4 regions of the Streptomyces sp. NPDC090083 genome follow, and region 2 is predicted to be linked to each of the others. Evidence: riboswitches for the same ligand, from Rfam matches in the RefSeq annotation. Region 2 holds a riboswitch; each other region holds the start of a gene.

Region 1 (2,193 bases), on a different contig from region 2:
CCTCGGGATCGTCGCTGCGGCCGATGCGCAGCGAGCCGATGCGTTCCCTGAGGCGGGCCACGAGCGCGTCGGCGGTGGCCTCGCCGACCGGGACGGCGACGGAGATCGCCATGCAGCGCTCCCCCGCCGAGCCGTATCCGGCGCCGATCAGGGCGTCGACGGCCTGGTCGAGGTCGGCGTCGGGCATCACGATCATGTGGTTCTTGGCGCCGCCGAAGCACTGGGCGCGTTTGCCGTGGGCGGCGGCGGTCGCGTAGACGTGCGCGGCGACCGGGGTGGAGCCGACGAAGCCGAGGGCGGCGACACGGGGGTCTTCGAGGAGGGTGTCGACGGCTTCCCGCGCGCCGTTGACCACGTTCAGGACGCCGGGCGGCAGGCCCGCCTCCAGGAAGAGTTCGGCGAGCCGGAGCGGGACGGACGGGTCGCGTTCGGAGGGCTTGAGGATGACGGCGTTCCCACAGGCCAGTGCGGGGGCGGCCTGCCAGAGCGGGATCATCGCGGGGAAGTTGAACGGGGTGATCCCGGCGACGACTCCCAGCGGCGCGCGCAGGGAGTGGACGTCGATGCCGGTACCGGCGTTGTCGGTGAACTCGCCCTTGAGCAGGTGCGGGATACCGGCCGCGAACTCGACCACTTCCAGGCCGCGTTGGAGGTCTCCGTGCGCGTCGGCGACGGTCTTGCCGTGCTCGGAGGACAGCAGCCGGGCCAGTGACTCCTGCTCTCCTTCGACGAGTTGGAGGAAGCGCAGGAGGACGCGGGCGCGGCGCTGCGGATTCCACTCGCCCCACTCGCGCTGGGCGTGGACGGCGTCGGCGACGGCCGCCTCGGTCTCGGCGCGGTTCGCCAGGGGCACGAGTGCCTGGACCTCGCCGGTGTTGGGGTCGTACACGTCGCCGTAGGACCCGGAGGTGCCGGGGACGTGCTTGCCGCCGATGAAATGGGTCAACTCGCGCACGGGGGCGCGGTCTTGTGCACGGACCATGACTGCCTGCTCTCGTCAGGTGGGTCCAGGGAGGCACGCTCGCCACCGGCACGGGCGCCGGGAGGCGCACGTGTGCGGGGATTGCGCGGGATCGCGTATGGCGCGGGGCCGTCAGCTCATGACGGTGCGATGTTCGTCAGGTTCGCCGGCCGAAAGCGGGCGCCTGCCGGGATCGTGAACGCATACCGGTGCCATGCGTGTCTGCTCCATCCTCGTGGACAACACGGAACACACCGCGGCCGGTATCCTGACTCCCGGATCAGCGCGCGCCGCCCGCCTTCCCGACATCCAGCTCGTCAGTGGCGTCCTGCTCGACGGCGAACTCCCCGGTCACAGTGGCGGGACCGTGCCGGATTCACACCGGCTTCCCTGCACCGCGGACCTTGGCCACGAATATATAGTTGGACGTCCTAGTAAATCCAGTCCCGGCGACCGATCGGCACCGGGTCGAGCGCGTGACGGGGAGTGCGAGGGGGACTAGCCCCGCGCCGCCTCCTCGGTTCTGGCCTCGATCGCGTGCAGGACGGCCACCATGTCCTCGGCGCCGTGGCCCTGCGCGACGGTCTCGCCGTAGAGGGCATGGCAGATGTCGAGGAGCGGTGAGGCGAGGCCGGCCTCGCGGGCGGCGTCCGCAATCAGCCGGTTGTTCTTCAGTACGTCCGCCGCCGCGGCCTGGACGGTGAAGTCGCGGGTCACCAGCTTGGGCCCCTTGACCCGGGAGACGGAGCTGGCCATCGGTCCCGCGTCCAGCACGTCCCGGAGCAGGCGCTGGTCGAGCCCGTGCCGGTCCGCGAAGTGGAACGCCTCGGCCAGTCCGGTGACGAGCGTGATCAGGAACAGGTTCACCGAGAACTTCATCAGCAGGGCACCCGGTACCGCTCCGCAGCCGAACGTCTCCTGGCAGACGGGCGCGAGCAGCGGCCGTACGGCGTCCACCGCGTCGGCGTCCCCGGCCAGCATGCCCACCAACTGCCCCTGCTCGGCGGGGACTCGGGACCCGGAGACCGGCGCCTCGACGTATCTCCCGCCGGCGGCGCGGATGTCGTCCTGGAGGCCGGCCGAGTACTCGGCGGAGGTCGTGCCCATGTGGACGACGGTGTGTCCGGCGACCCGGGCGGCGAAGCCCGGGGTGCCGCGGCCGAGCACCAGGTCCATGGCCGTCTCGTCGGCGAGCATGAGGAACACGATGTCCTCGGCCCGGTCGAAGACCT
Region 2 (2,193 bases):
GCGCACGCGGAGCAGCGGCGGGCCGAGCTGCGGACGCGGCTGGACCACGTCCGCGCCTCGGTCGCCGGACGGTCCCGTCCCCGGGTCGTGGCGATCGAGTGGCTCGACCCGCTGTGGCCCGCCGGACACTGGGTGCCCGAGCAGATCGCGGCGGCCGGGGGCGAGGCGCTGCTCGCCGCGCCGGGCGAACACACCAAGTCCATGACGTGGGAGGCGGTGCGGGCCGCACGACCGGACGTGGTGCTCGTCCTGCCGTGCGGCTTCCCGCCCGAACGGACCCTGCGAGAGGCGGAGTTGCTGACCGCGCTGCCGGGCTGGGCGGAACTGCCCGCCGTGCGCGACAGCCGGGTCTGGGTGCTGGACGGACCGTCCTATTTCAACCGCCCGGGGCCGCGCGTGGTGCGCGGCGCGGAGGTGCTGGCCCACGTCCTGCACGGGGTGCGGACCGGAAAGCCGGTCACGGCCTCCGAGGCCCGCGCCCTGTGACCCTCGCAACCCCTCTGCTCAGAAGGCGGTCCAGGTGAAGGCCACCTTGTCGCCGGCGTTCAGCTTGAACTGGCAGCCGCCGACCGGTGTGGGCGTGCCGTTGACGGAGATGTTCCAGTAGGCACTGGCGCCGCCGCTGACGTTCTTGATGGTGTCGACCGAGTAGTCGTCGAACGAGGCGTACCAGGTGCCGTCCCACGTGAAGTGATGCTTGCGGGCGGCGTCGTCGAGCGCGGCCGTCGGGGTCGGGACGGCGCTGGGGTTCGCGCCGCCGTTCGTCCCGTCGCAGTGGTGAGTGCCGCCGGTCGCGGTCGTCACGTCGTGCCCCTTGGTTCTGATCCTCCCCTTGTAGAGGAGCCCGTCCGGCCCCTGCACGGTCACGCTCACCCGGACCGGGGCGTTGGCGCCGCCGACCGCCTCCGGCTGGGCGACGGCCGGGGCGGAGACGAGGGCGAGGCCGAGGGTCGTGGTGGCGATCAGGACGCGGCGTGCGGATGTACGGCGCAAGGTCGGTGCCTTCCTGGCGTGGGCGGCCCGCGACCCGGCACCGAGCGGGCCGCGCACGGAACAGGCCGGTGAAGACCGGCCGGTGTCGGCGGACCAGGGCTCTCGGCTTCGCGCTGCGGACCATGACAGTGGGAAGCGGTACACAGTGCACGCCGGGTTCCCCGACTCACGGCCCGGACGGGCCGCACACGGTTGCAGGTCAGCGCCGGATTCACACCGGCTTCCCCCGGTCGCACACGGATGGTGCGGGTGTTGCCTTGCACGTGCTGAAACCACCGCATCCTAGGGCCAGTTGACGGACCGGCACCAGGACCGGTTCGGACGTCGGTGTCCTGGACGGACAGTCGGCCGGAACGTCAACGGGAGCAGGGCTGGGGCAATCCCGAACGCACGCGTGTTTGCTCGCCCTCGCCGAGGATCACGACATGAGTGCCGGTGGCGAGTTCGTCGGTGACTGGTACAACCACGCGCCCTTTCGGGCGATCATCACCTCGGCCCCGCGCCGCCAGCACGCCCCAACAAGATCCCGCTACGAGCTCTTGGGTTGACTTCTATAGATTCCGGTTCACGAAAAGGCCGTTTGTGAATGATTCGGTGAAGCGTTTTGGCAGCTGTACGCCAAATTCGACCACTTGCATCGGAGGCCACAAAGGAAGGGCCGACGCCGTTACGGTTCCTGAGAGTTGACAGATCCAGCAAGCTTCAAGCCAAGTGGACCCGCCGGAACAAGGGGTGAATTCATGCGTCAGGTGGCGATGTGGTGCGCCGGGGGCGCCATGTTCTCGGTCGTTCTCCTGGCGGGATGCGGCAGGTCTGACTCACCCTCACTGTCCTCGTCATCGTCCCCACCTCCCTCTCCCAGTTGGTCCTCATCGGTCTCCTCTGCCTCTGCTCCTTCCGGGTCTTCCGCCTCCGCATCGGTTCCCGTGGATGCCGAGCCCGATCCTCCGGCGGCCACGGTCCCGACGGGATCCGTTCCTGCGGAGCTCGTGGGCGAATGGGACGGCGACGGCACGGCCGTTCGCTTCGACAAGATCAGGTTCGGTGCCGACGGCAGCGTTGCTCTGCTGTTCAACAACGGTGGGACATTCGAAGGAACCGCCGTCGCCGAGGACACCTCCTTGACGCTTTACGTGCCAGGCGGGCCGATTCACTATCGCCGCTGGTCCATCCAGGCATTCGAAGCAGGTTACGGGTACA
Region 3 (2,193 bases), 270 kb from region 2:
GGCACGTGGAGCAGCGAGCAGGACGCGGCCACGTCGACGCGGTCGGCGAGACCCAGCAGGGTGCCGAGTGTGGACAGTGACTTCTGGAGGTCGTTGATCCAGATGTTGCGGCCGTTGACGACGCCGGCGACGAGCCGCTTGCCCGGGAGTCCGCCCGCCGCGGCCAGGTCGTCCAGGTTGGCGGCAGCGGCCTCGGTGAAGTCGAGGGCGAGCCCCTCCACCGGCGCCTTGGCGAGGACGTGCAGGGCGTCACCGAGCCGGTCGAAGTAGGAGGCGACCAGGATCTGCGGCCGGTCGGTGAGGCCCCCGAGATCGCGGTAGGCGCGCATGGTGGCGTTCAGTTCGGCGGGGGAGCGGTCCTGTACGAGGGCGGGCTCGTCCAGTTGCACCCACTCCGCGCCCGCCGCGCGCAGATCGGCGAGGATCTCGGCGTACACCGGCAGCAGCCGGTCCAGGAGGGTCAGCGGCTCGAAGTCGGCCGCGACACCCGGGGCGGGCTTGGCGAGCAGGAGGTAGGTGATCGGACCGACGAGGACCGGGCGGGCGGTGAGGCCCAGGGCGAGGGCCTCCTTCAACTCCGAGACCTGCTTGGCGGAGTCGGCGGTGAAGACGGTGTCGGGGCCCAACTCGGGTACCAGGTAGTGGTAGTTCGAATCGAACCACTTCGTCATCTCCAGCGGCGCCACGTCCTGCGTGCCGCGCGCCATCGCGAAGTACCCGTCCAGCGCGTCGAGTTCGACGGCGGCGCGGTGGCGGGCGGGGATCGCGCCGACCATGACGCTGGTGTCCAGGACATGGTCGTAGTAGGAGAAGTCGCCGGTCGGCACTTCGTCGATGCCGGCGTCCGTCAGATGCAGCCAGTTGGCGCGGCGCAGTTTTGCGGCGGTGGTCCGGAGGGCGTCGGCGTCGACGCGGCCCTTCCAGTAGCCCTCGATGGCCTTCTTCAGTTCCCGGCCCTGGCCCTGGCGGGGGTAGCCGTACACGGTCGACCGTGCTGCCGCGGCTGCGGACTTCGCTGTCACGGAAATCTCCTTCGCGAGATATCTCCCTGGATCCCGGTGGCGGGACGTGAGCGCGAAGGAACGTCAGATCGGAGCGGTGTCGTGTCCGCCGCCGATGTGCACGCCGACCCGCCCACGAGGTCACCGGAATTCCGTACGCGAATGCTTCGCGTGCGGGCAGGTGGCAGGTCTTCGGACTCGCGGGCACGTCCTCCGTACGGAGGACACCTACTGGCCGTCGCTTCCCAGGCCCTGTGTGGGCCCAGTGCGTATGACGGCGGTCGTTCCCGCTCACCGCTGCGGGGCAGTCCCGGAATCTCACCGGGTTCCCTCTTGCGACGCGTCCGTCTGGATGACGGGGCGAACCAGCTGCGTGGTCAGCCTACGCGGTGGCGCGGCGAAGGGAAGAGCGGAGTCCAGCATTCGGGAGCGGAGAGCGGTCTTGCCCGGTCCGGCGCCTGACGGGACCTGATGGGAGCAGGCACACGCAGGGGTCACCTTCCCTGGCAGTGGTCCCAAGTCTCCGCGCGGTGAGCCCAGTTGACGCCCGCGTCAGACGGTCCTCGCGACCATGCCCGTCCCCTCCAGGGCGCTGATCTCGTCGGCAGGGCCGCGCTGCCGTGCCCACGCCGCGCGGGAGGTGGGACGAGGCGGCGTGGGCGTACGCGGTATGCCGAGTGTCCTGCTGTCAATGGCGGCAAGAGGATCCGGCGGGCGACGGTGATGAACGCCTGCTGCACGGCAGCGTCGTAGCGGTCGTAGCCCGTCAGTCTCTTCCCGTCGCACCGTCCCACCGTGCCCTAGCGACAGCGCTTCCGCCTCCGTGGGCAGTGGGAGCTGAAGCTCGTCGCTCGTCGCTCGTTCAGATACGGAGCGACATCGCGAACGCAGAAGGAACACTCTGACTCCACGCAAGCCTTTCGTCGATTCCTCAGCCGGTGGTGCCGTCCTCCAACTGCGCGGCGACCCTGCGGGGTTCGCGGCCGAGCAGGGTGGCCAGCAGCGGGTCGACGCCGGCGAAGCGGCCTTCGCGGGCGGCCTGGTACCTGGTGAGCATCCGCCGTGCCATCGCCTCCGGCATGCCGTCCGCGACCTTGTCCGCGATCCATTCCTCGTCGTCCAGTACGACTCGCCTGACCTCGCGGCCGCTGATCTCGGAGGCCATCGCGGCGACGTCGGCGAGGGTCACGGC
Region 4 (2,193 bases), on a different contig from region 2:
GCTCGCACACCGCACGGGCCGCGCGTCAGATGGGAGCGACCCGTGTCGGGGGCCCCGCGTGAGAAGCGGCGGACGACGGGTACCTGGGAAGTCGCCGGAGAACGGCCGAGCACGCCGGAGGCCGTTCCCGAGTACGGAGAGAAGGAGGGCACCGTGCCCCGAGGATCCAGCGCGAAGCGCGAGCGCCAGTACGAGCACATCAAGGAAGGTGCCGAGAAGCGAGGTGTCCCCGAGGGCAGGGCGAAGGAGATCGCCGCGCGCACCGTGAACAAGGAGCGGGCCCGCGCCGGTGAGTCCAGGACCGCGAGCAGGACGTCCACCCGCGACCCCAAGTCGGCCTCGCAGCGCGGCGGCCAGCGCTCGCATCGCGGCGCGCAGGGACCGACGAGGGACCAGCTGTACGCGGAGGCGAAGAAGCGCGGCATCGACGGCCGTTCGTCGATGAACAAGCAGCAACTGGCCCGCGCCCTCGGCCGCTGACCCGCCCGATCGCCCCCGCGGCATCACCTCAAGGAGAACCCCCATGGCCACCGTGTCCCTCACCGGAGCGTCCAAGGAGGACGCCGCGACCGTCTTCGGCGTCCTGCGCGCCGCGTTCCCCACCGACCGCTCCTTCGACGACGTCCCCCAGGAACAGCCGGGTGACCGCACCGCCGTGTGGACCGCCGAGTTCGAGCCGACGCAGGAGTGGATCCCCACCGAGCCCCTGCCGTTGGAAGGTTCGGTCTCCGCCACGATCCAGGGCGGCTACGTCGCCGTCGACCAGCTCCGCGAAGCCCTGAACGTCACGTTCGCCGTGGACGAGCGGGGCACCGCGTCGGGAGACCAGGAACAGGAGGTCGACCTGCGGCTCACGACCAAGCGGTGAGCATCGCAGGCGTGATTGACGGTGCGGAGAGACGCGCCGTACTCTCACCGTGTAGTGAAGGCATAAGGAAGCTGGTGGAATTCCAGCACGGTCGCGCCACTGTGAGCCCGCCGCCGAGAGGTGGCAGGCGAGTCAGACACTGAGCCCTCACTCGCCCGTACACGCAAGGGACGCACGATCCCGAAGGAGGGCTCACTGTGAGCAGCAGCATTTCCACATCCCGTCCGGTGTCCACGCCGGTCGTCCTGCCGGTGTCCAAGTCGATTCTCTGGCTGGTCGGCACGGCCCTGATCGCGCTGGCGGTCTACTACTTCATCGGTGTGGACCAGGGTGCGGTGTCGGTGTTCGGCAACGACATGCACGTCCACGAGTTCGTCCACGACGCCCGGCACTTCCTGGGCTTCCCCTGCCACTGACCCTCCGCCGGCACCTGGACGTACGGACAACCCGACATGGAAAAGAAGCTCATCCTGCGCGGCATACTCGCCGGCGCGGTGGCGGGCCTGCTCGCGTTCGTGTTCGCGCGGATATTCGCCGAACCGCAGATCGCGAAGGCCATCGACTACGAAAGCGGCCGTGACGCCGCGCAGAACGCCCTGGACAAGGCGGCGGGCATCCCCGTCGAGGGAGCCGACCCGGACCTGTTCAGCCGCACCATCCAGGCCAACGTCGGCATCGGCGTCGGCATGGTCTTTTTCGGCATGGCGATGGGCGCCCTGTTCGCCGTCGCGTACACGGTCTGCCTCGGCCGCACGGGAGGCCTCCGGGCCCGCAGCCTCGCCCTCCTCGTCGCGGGCGGCGGCTTCCTCGGCATGTACCTGGTGCCGTTCCTGAAGTACCCGGCCAACCCGCCCGCGATCGGCCACGAAGAGACCATCAAGCAGCGCAGCGCCCTGTACCTGATCATGGTCGTCTGCTCGATCGCCTTCCTCGCGGGCGCCGTCTATCTCGGCAAGTACCTGCAGAAGCGCTACGGCAACTGGAACGCGACCCTCCTCGCGGGCGCCGCGTTCGTCGTCGCGATCGGCATCGTGATGCTGCTCCTGCCGCAGCTGGGCCATCTCTCGTACAACAAGGCCAACTTCGGCAACCAGGCCACCGAGACCCCGCTCCCGCTGAAGGACTCCAAGGGCAACATCGTCTATCCGGGCTTCCCGGCGGACGTGCTCTTCAGCTTCCGCTTCTACTCGGTAGCGGCGCAGTTGATCCTCTGGGCGGCCCTGGGCCTGATCTTCGCTCCCCTCGCCGAGCGCCTCCTCAACCCCGCCCGACCGGACGCGAACGCTCCCTCACCGGAGCAGGATCCCGTCCCCGCGTGACCAACT

Evidence for each region. A riboswitch is a leader RNA that binds a small molecule or an ion and turns the genes downstream of it on or off. The one in region 2 is predicted to bind cobalamin.
Region 1: linked by a shared signal. The riboswitch ahead of ACIPTO_RS17830 (CoA-acylating methylmalonate-semialdehyde dehydrogenase) and the one ahead of ACIPTO_RS20110 (DUF4430 domain-containing protein) in region 2 are both predicted to bind cobalamin.
Region 3: linked by a shared signal. The riboswitch ahead of metE (5-methyltetrahydropteroyltriglutamate--homocysteine S-methyltransferase) and the one ahead of ACIPTO_RS20110 (DUF4430 domain-containing protein) in region 2 are both predicted to bind cobalamin.
Region 4: linked by a shared signal. The riboswitch ahead of ACIPTO_RS17355 (CbtB domain-containing protein) and the one ahead of ACIPTO_RS20110 (DUF4430 domain-containing protein) in region 2 are both predicted to bind cobalamin.

What each region holds. Positions count from the first base shown of each region.
Region 1 covers NZ_JBIVED010000004.1:574,910-577,102, forward strand. The annotation lists gene ACIPTO_RS17830 (CoA-acylating methylmalonate-semialdehyde dehydrogenase) at 1-982, opposite strand, end outside; cobalamin riboswitch at 1,202-1,389, opposite strand; gene ACIPTO_RS17835 (NAD(P)-dependent oxidoreductase) at 1,460-2,193, opposite strand, start outside.
Region 2 covers NZ_JBIVED010000005.1:146,862-149,054, forward strand. The annotation lists gene ACIPTO_RS20105 (cobalamin-binding protein) at 1-486, shown strand, start outside; gene ACIPTO_RS20110 (DUF4430 domain-containing protein) at 505-993, opposite strand; cobalamin riboswitch at 1,127-1,262, opposite strand; gene ACIPTO_RS20115 (hypothetical protein) at 1,920-2,193, shown strand, end outside.
Region 3 covers NZ_JBIVED010000005.1:419,939-422,131, reverse strand. The annotation lists gene metE (5-methyltetrahydropteroyltriglutamate--homocysteine S-methyltransferase) at 1-1,022, opposite strand, end outside; cobalamin riboswitch at 1,167-1,386, opposite strand; gene ACIPTO_RS21315 (SDR family oxidoreductase) at 1,933-2,193, opposite strand, start outside.
Region 4 covers NZ_JBIVED010000004.1:476,108-478,300, reverse strand. The annotation lists gene ACIPTO_RS17365 (plasmid stabilization protein) at 154-480, shown strand; gene ACIPTO_RS17360 (hypothetical protein) at 524-868, shown strand; cobalamin riboswitch at 871-1,032, shown strand; gene ACIPTO_RS17355 (CbtB domain-containing protein) at 1,066-1,284, shown strand; gene ACIPTO_RS17350 (CbtA family protein) at 1,321-2,187, shown strand.